2 regions of the Spirosoma luteolum genome follow, and region 1 is predicted to be linked to the other one. Evidence: riboswitches for the same ligand, from Rfam matches in the RefSeq annotation. Region 1 holds a riboswitch; the other holds the start of a gene.
The links. Region 1 has a riboswitch for S-adenosylmethionine ahead of ACYVAC_RS03370 (O-acetylhomoserine aminocarboxypropyltransferase/cysteine synthase family protein). Riboswitches for the same ligand answer to the same signal wherever they lie in the genome.
Positions count from the first base shown of each region.

Region 2: another riboswitch for S-adenosylmethionine. It lies ahead of ACYVAC_RS19385 (hypothetical protein); the one in region 1 lies ahead of ACYVAC_RS03370 (O-acetylhomoserine aminocarboxypropyltransferase/cysteine synthase family protein).

Region 1 covers NZ_BAAGZE010000003.1:135,767-139,443, forward strand. Annotated here, with positions in the region: gene ACYVAC_RS03355 (glycosyltransferase family 2 protein) at 1-551, shown strand, start outside; gene ACYVAC_RS03360 (polysaccharide deacetylase family protein) at 500-1,291, shown strand; gene ACYVAC_RS03365 (DciA family protein) at 1,467-1,796, opposite strand; SAM riboswitch class I at 1,986-2,074, shown strand; gene ACYVAC_RS03370 (O-acetylhomoserine aminocarboxypropyltransferase/cysteine synthase family protein) at 2,314-3,624, shown strand.
Region 2 covers NZ_BAAGZE010000022.1:32,577-36,253, forward strand. Annotated here, with positions in the region: gene ACYVAC_RS19375 (AAA domain-containing protein) at 1-1,469, opposite strand, end outside; gene ACYVAC_RS19380 (RrF2 family transcriptional regulator) at 1,514-1,951, opposite strand; SAM riboswitch class I at 2,099-2,203, shown strand; gene ACYVAC_RS19385 (hypothetical protein) at 2,460-2,753, shown strand; gene ACYVAC_RS19390 (DUF1684 domain-containing protein) at 2,757-3,677, shown strand, end outside.

The sequences.
Region 1 (3,677 bases):
TGCAGATCGAGGATGGCGCGGCCGACTTTCGCCTGCTCGACCGCAAGGTGGTCGATACGCTGAAACAGTTCAAGGAAAACGATCTGTTTCTGCGCGGGGCTATTTCGTGGGTAGGTTTCCGGCAGTGCCGGATCATGTATCAGCCCGCAGCCCGCTACGCCGGCCGGTCGAAATACTCGATCCGGAAGATGATGCAGCTGGCAGCCATGGGCATCACCTCCTTTTCGACCAAGCCCCTTTACCTGTCGGTGCTGCTGGGTTTCACCATGTCGCTGTTTGCGCTGCTCTTTGGCGCCGAAGCCACCTACGAGTACTTCTTCACCAACGCTACCGTATCGGGCTGGACCACGCTGGTGGTACTGCTGGTGCTGATCGGCGGGGTGCAGTTTATCATGATCGGCATTATCGGCGTATATTTGGGCAAAACGTTTGTGGAGGTCAAGAAACGACCCGCCTACATCATTGGCGACACCGACGAGATTGAGGAGACGACAGTAGCATGGGCACAGCCGGACGAAGCCGACACCACATTTTATTCACCGTTGACGTAGAGGAGTTTGATACGGCCGTTGAGTTCGGCCACGCTATTCCGCTGCCGGAGCAGATTGCCGTATCGACCCGCGGACTGCGCTTGCTGGCCGACCGGTTCGACGCCGTGGGTGCCCGAACCACACTGTTTACTACGGCCAACTACGCGCTGCACGAGTCCGACCTGATCCGATCGCTGGCGCAGCAGCATGAAATTGCGTCGCACGGCTATTATCATACCACGTTCGAACCGGCCGACCTGCTCAAATCCCGGCAGGCGCTCGAAACGCTGCTCGAGCGCCCCGTAACGGGGTTTCGGCGGGCGCGCATGGGCTTTGTCGACCCAACCGACGTGGCGCAGGCCGGCTATAGCTATAATTCGTCGCTCCACCCAACCTGGCTTCCGGGCCGCTACAACCACTGGGGTGAGCCCCGGCACCCGTTCCGTGAGCAGGGCGTGTGGCAGATTCCGGCGTCGGTAACGCCCACCCTTCGGCTACCGCTGTTCTGGCTGAGCCTGAAAAACTTTCCGTTTGCCTATTACAAGACGCTCTGTCGGCAAACCCTGGCGGCCGACGGTTTTCTGAACCTTTATGTGCACCCCTGGGAGTTTACCGACCTGTCGGCCTACGACCGGATTCCGACCTATGTCCGGCGCCATTCGCACGAGCGGCTGCTCGACCGCGTCGAAGACCTGCTGCGGTTTCTGAAACCACAGGGTGAGTTCAGCACGATGAACGAGTTTGCGGAGACGTTACGGTAGGCAGTATACTGTTAAGAGTTTACAGTATACAGTTTACTGTGGTCGATAGTCGACACGGGGCTTTCAGTGTTGCCTGGCAGCGCACTGAAAACAGTGTACGGTATACCGGCAGCAGCCCACTGAAAACCGTAAACTGTAAACCCAATACCGTAAACCGAATTCTGCCTTTCTTTTCTCAGATAAACACCACGTCGTCGATCACCTCGGTACCCATGTCTTTGTTGACGAGCTGGATGAGCTTTTGCTTGGCGTTGACGAGTTCGTTGCGCAGGGGCGCCGACGATAGTTCGATGTAGAGTTTGCGATCGCGCACGTAGAGCCGCTTGGTGCGGGTAGCGATGGCGGGGCCCATCATACGGCCCCAGAACGCTTCGAGGTAGGTTTCGTTGAACCGCCCCTGCAACTGATACGCCTTTAGCAGCTGACCGATAGCGTCTTTCAGGGAGGTAACGCCGGCCACACGGGTAGCGTTGTCTCGGTTGTAACGATAGGTAGGCTGGCTCATAGTTGGCGTTCTGTAGTCAAAGGTAAAAAACAGGTTCATGCACTCGGCCGGGCACGCCGAAAAAAACACCGAAAAATGTGTAAGCGTGCAGATTTAGGCCGGCAGTTTTGGTTGGCGATCATCTGCCTGTTATACTTGCAGTATCAAGTCAATTCGTACGCGCCACTCGTTCATCTACCGGCGCGAGTTGATTTATAAAGAAGCGGGGAGAGATCAGGCTCTGTGAACCGCTGGCAACCTACCCCTCGGCAAGGTGCTAACTCCTGCCTGAACGAACCGCCTGTCCGGCAGGAAGGCGGTCCGTTAGGAACTATAAATCGTACAGACACATGCACTACAGCCAGCGCTGCATGCCCGCCGGGGCCTGCTAAGTAACACCCACTCACCGCACTAGCAAGCCGGGAGTGGCTTCGCGTGCGTTTGGCCCTCATCCGGCCAACCCAACCGGTCGCACCCCGCGCCGGCCATCACAAATTCCCATTGCCTCTTTTTCCATACACTCAACTGATCACCACCCATGGCGTACCATTTTGATACCCTCCAGCTCCATGCCGGGCAGGATGTCGACCCAACCACCAACGCGCGGGCCGTTCCGATCTACCAGACCACGTCGTTTACCTTCAACGACTCCGCACATGGTGCCGATCTGTTTGCACTCAAGGCCTTTGGCAACATCTACACCCGGATCATGAACCCTACGTCCGACGTGTTTGAGAAGCGGGTGGCCGCCCTCGAAGGCGGGGTAGCTGCGCTGGCCGTTGCCTCGGGACAGGCCGCCCAGTTCATTGCGCTCACCAACATACTGGGCGCCGGCGACAACTTCGTGACGACCTCCTTCCTCTACGGCGGCACCTACAACCAGTTTAAAGTGTCGTTCAAACGGTTTGGTATCGAAGCCCGCTTTGCCGATGGCGACAAACCCGAGTCATTCGAGCGGCTGATCGATGCCAATACCAAGGCGATTTATCTCGAAACCATTGGCAACCCCGGGTTCAATATCCCCGACTTCGACGCGATTGCGGCTTTGGCCAGGGCTCACGATCTGCCTCTGATCGTCGACAATACGTTTGGTGCCGGTGGGTACCTCTTCCGACCCATCGAACACGGCGCGGCCGTGGTGGTCGAGTCGGCCACGAAATGGATTGGCGGCCACGGCACCAGCATTGGCGGGGTCATTGTCGATAGCGGCAACTACAACTGGGGTAACGGGAAGTTCCCGCAGTTCAGCGAGCCCTCGGAAGGCTACCAGGGTATGGTGTTCAGCGATGTGTTCGGCGTAAACGGGCCGTTTGGCAACATTCAGTTCATTATCCGGGCGCGGGTCGAAGGGTTGCGCGACTGGGGCCCGGCCATCAGCCCGTTCAACTCGTTTTTGCTGCTGCAGGGCCTCGAAACGCTGTCGCTGCGCGTCGACCGGACGGTGCAGAACGCCCAGGCGCTGGCCGAATGGCTGGAGCAGCACGAGCAGGTCGAGCGGGTCAACTACCCCGGTCTGCCCAGCAGTCACTACCACGATCTGGCCAAAAAATACCTCAAGCGCGGCTTTGGGGGGGTCTTTACCTTCAAGGTGAAGGGCGGTAAAGAAGCGGCCGATCAGTTTGTCAATAGCCTGAAACTCGTGAGCCACCTGGCCAACGTGGGCGACTCGAAAACGCTGATCATTCACCCCGCATCGACTACCCACCAGCAGTTGAGCGAACTCGATCAGGCCAGTGCCGGGGTAGCACCGGGGCTGCTGCGGGTATCGGCCGGAATCGAACACCTTGACGATATCAAAGCTGACTTTGTACAGGCGTTTGCAGCCATTGCCGAGCCTGTTGCTGTATAAACCAGCCGGGTTTGCCAGTAGCCGATGGCGGCCGGCAAACCCGGTTTTCTGTT
Region 2 (3,677 bases), on a different contig from region 1:
TCGGGGTTGGTCGAGCTGGTGCCGTCCAGCTTCTCGTCGAAGCCGCAGCCCGCCGTATCGACAAACTGCAGGGCCGTATCGCCCGCCAGCAGCTGATGAGCCGCCACCGATGCGTGGGCCCGCAGCTTGCCTTCGTAGAATACCCGCGACGAATAGCCCATGATGTGTTCGTGCATGCGGTACTGCTCGTCGAGCAGGGTGACGGCCTCGGGGTGCAGCGCCACGCATTTTTCGAGCAGCGTATGGCTTAGTCCCTGCCGGGCGGCTTCGGCCGACTTGATAGTGGGCGGCAGCTGACAGTGGTCGCCGGCCAGCACCAGCCGGGGCGCTTTCAGAATCGGAATCCAGCAGGCGGGTTCGAGCGCCTGCCCGGCTTCGTCGATCACCACCGTGTCGAACGTCAGGTCGCGGATCATGTACTGATTCGAGCCCACAAGAGTAGCCGTGATAACCTGCGCCCGTGCTACCAGATCGTCGATGATGTACTGCTCGGTGCTGGCCACGTCTTTCAGGATACGGTGGGCTTCGTCGAACAGCGCTTTCCGCTGGTCGCGTTCGGCCTTGCCGAAGCTGCGTTTGTATTTGTGGGCCATCGACCGGAATTCATTTGCCTGCTTCTTCAGCTTTTTGGCTTCTTTCATCAGCGGATGCTCGCTCATGCGGTGGTCGAGGGTGAGAGCCGCCAGGTGCTCCGATACCCGGCTGGGGTTGCCCACCCGCAGCACGTTGAGGCCCTGTTCGTGCAGCTTTTCGCTCAGCAGATCGACCGCCGTATTGCTGGGGGCCACCACCAGAATAGGGCGGTGGCCCCCAGCCACCAGCGCCCGGATGGCCTGCACCAGCGTGGTGGTTTTGCCGGTGCCCGGCGGGCCGTGCACAACGGCCAGTTCGTTGGCTGCCAGAATGTGCTGCACCGCCCGCTGCTGGCTGGGGTTGAGGCCGGGCAGCGCCACCGGGGGCTGGTCGGGATGAGCCGTGGGAGCGGCCTGCCCCGTCAGGATGTTGACCAGCCGGTTCTGCCCCGCATCGGCCAGGACGTTGGCCGCCCGAAGGGCGTCCTGCATCTCGTCGTAGCTTTTGTCGTCGAACAGGAGTTCGATACCCAGCTTGCCGTCGCGCGACCAGTCGGGCAATTCATCGGTCAGCAGCGTAATACGGAGCCGGTTGCCACCCTGCCAGCTAACCGTACCCTCGACCCGGTCGGCTTTGGGGTTGTAGTTGCTGAACAGTACGGCCGGCACCCCCGTTCGCAGCTGGTGCGACAGCTCCTGGTGGGTGGTACGTTCGACCTCGACGGTCAGGTAGTCACCTCGCCCCAGTTCAGAACCCCGAATGGCAATAGGGTACCAGACCAGCCCATTGGCCCGGCGTTCGGCCACACTCGTCGACTGGGTGAGGTGTTCGTACTGCGTGCGGTCTTCGGTGCGTTCGAGCCGCAGCAGATCGAGCAGCTTTTTAAAATAATCCATACACAAAGGTACGGCATCACGACCTGATCTGCCGGCCCGGCACGCTACAGCACCGGCAAGCCCACCGGCGCCTGGTCGACGAGCATCTGAAACGTGGTGTTTTCGTAAACAGCGAGGTTGGCGTCGCGCACGCGTTCCATGATCGGGCGGATGGCGCAGGTTTCCTCGTCGTCGCAGTCGTCGCAGCGCACGTAGAAGTTGAGCGATACGCAGGGCGTGGGGGCGATGGGGCCGTCGATAATCCGGATGACCTGGGCCAGCGTGATGCGGTCGGGTTCGACCCGCAGCATGTAGCCCCCGCCTTTTCCTTTCTGACTTTGCAGTAACCCGTGGTTGCGCAGATCGAGTAAAATACTTTCCAGAAACTTGCGCGGAATCAGCTCGCGGTTGGCAACGTCGGCAATCAGCACGGGCCCGCTTCCGTAGGCTTCGGTCAGTGCTTTAAGCGCTTTGATGGCGTATTTGGCTTTTTTGGAGATCATGTTGTGCCGTATTTATGCAGGTTTCCGATAGACTTTTCGTACTAATACATTTGTCCTATAAATTTTGTATAGTAATTTGGAAAATCAAAATCCGGACGCTTACCTTTACGCCAGGGAACATCACCGACACCCTGTTTGTCACGTGATGATTTATACCGAAAGGGGGAGAGACGGGCTCTGTGAACCCTTAGCAACGTTCCGGTCGTCCGGAAACCGTGCTAACCTGCCTGTTAACAATGGGAACTATAAATCAAGGACGAGTATGCTACACAACCGCTGTCGATGTTGCCTTCGGGCCGGCCTCACCACAGGTCCCTGTTCTACCGCTCACGCTGCTCCGGTGCCGCCCCGGCAAACCGCCCCGCAGCCAGCACCCGTTCCCCGCCGGCTTTAACCCGCCAGACACGCCTGTCCCGAACAGGATTTTTATGGGGCCTTTAAATCTACTAGATAGATAGATTTAAAGTAGTAATAAAAACAGCCCGGCAGGGCTTAATCAGACACGATCATGTACACAACCATATCCGTTCAGCATACTACCATGGCCGGCGCTGGCCAGCTGGTCAGCCGGCAAACCATTTACCAGATCACCGGTTTCGACCGGCCCAATTTTGTGGGCGACGTGGCCCGGGCCGTTCCCGAGCAGACCGACTGCCGCATCACCGGCCTCGTATTCGAAGGTGATGGCATTCGGGTCGACGGGCAGCTGACCGTGCTGCACGAGCACGACGCCGTGCTGGCTGACATCGACCGGCAGCTGCGGGCCATTCGGGGGGTAGTCAGTATTCGTCAAACCAACTAAGCCATGTACGAACCCATCGACAACAGCCCTGTAACGGGCGCTCCGGCGGGGCCCATCAACCCATACGCCCGCTTGTTTTTCTGGGGCTGGGGCCTCACCCTGCTGGCCATTGCCGGCTTCCGGGCCGAAGAGCCCAGCTACCGCGCCCAGCTCGAGCAGTGGCACCGTCAGCGCGTCGACGCGCTCAAAAGCGAGGGCGGCTGGCTCAATCTGGCCGGTCTGTTCTGGCTCAGCAACGGGGCCAACCCCGCTGGCAGCGATCCCGGCAATGCGCTGGCGTTTCCGGCCACCAAAGCCCTCGGGCAGCTGGGCGTGTTTACACTCGCCAACGGTACGGTAGCCTTCGATGCCGCTCCGGGCGTGGTGGTTAAAGCCAATGGCGCGTCGGTGCTGGGGCGCCGAACCATTTTTGCTTCCGACCTGGCCGCTCCCGTGACCCTGGCCTACGGATCGCTCCGGTGGTTTGTGATCAAACGGGGTGATCGCTACGCCGTTCGGCTGCGCGACCTGGAAAGTCCGCTGCTGCGCCAGTTTGCCGGTATCGAGCGCTTTGCGCCGGATGAGCAGTACCGCGTTACGGCCCGTTTCGAGCGGCCGGCCACGCCCCGCACCCTGCCCATTCTGGACGTGACGGGTCAGACCACGCAGCAGCCCCTGGCCGGCACGCTGGTCTTTACCCTCGGCGGGAAAACCCACCGGCTCGATGCGGTAGGCGCGGGCAACGACCCGTTGTTTATTCTGTTTGGCGATGCCACCAACGCCCACGATACCTACGGGTCGGGTCGCTTCCTGTATGCCGACCAGCCCGACAAAGACGGATTGGTCGTGCTCGACTTCAACCGCGCCATCAATCCACCCTGTGCGTTTACCCCGTTTGCCACCTGCCCGCTGGCGCCGGTGCAGAACCGGCTGGCCGTACGTATT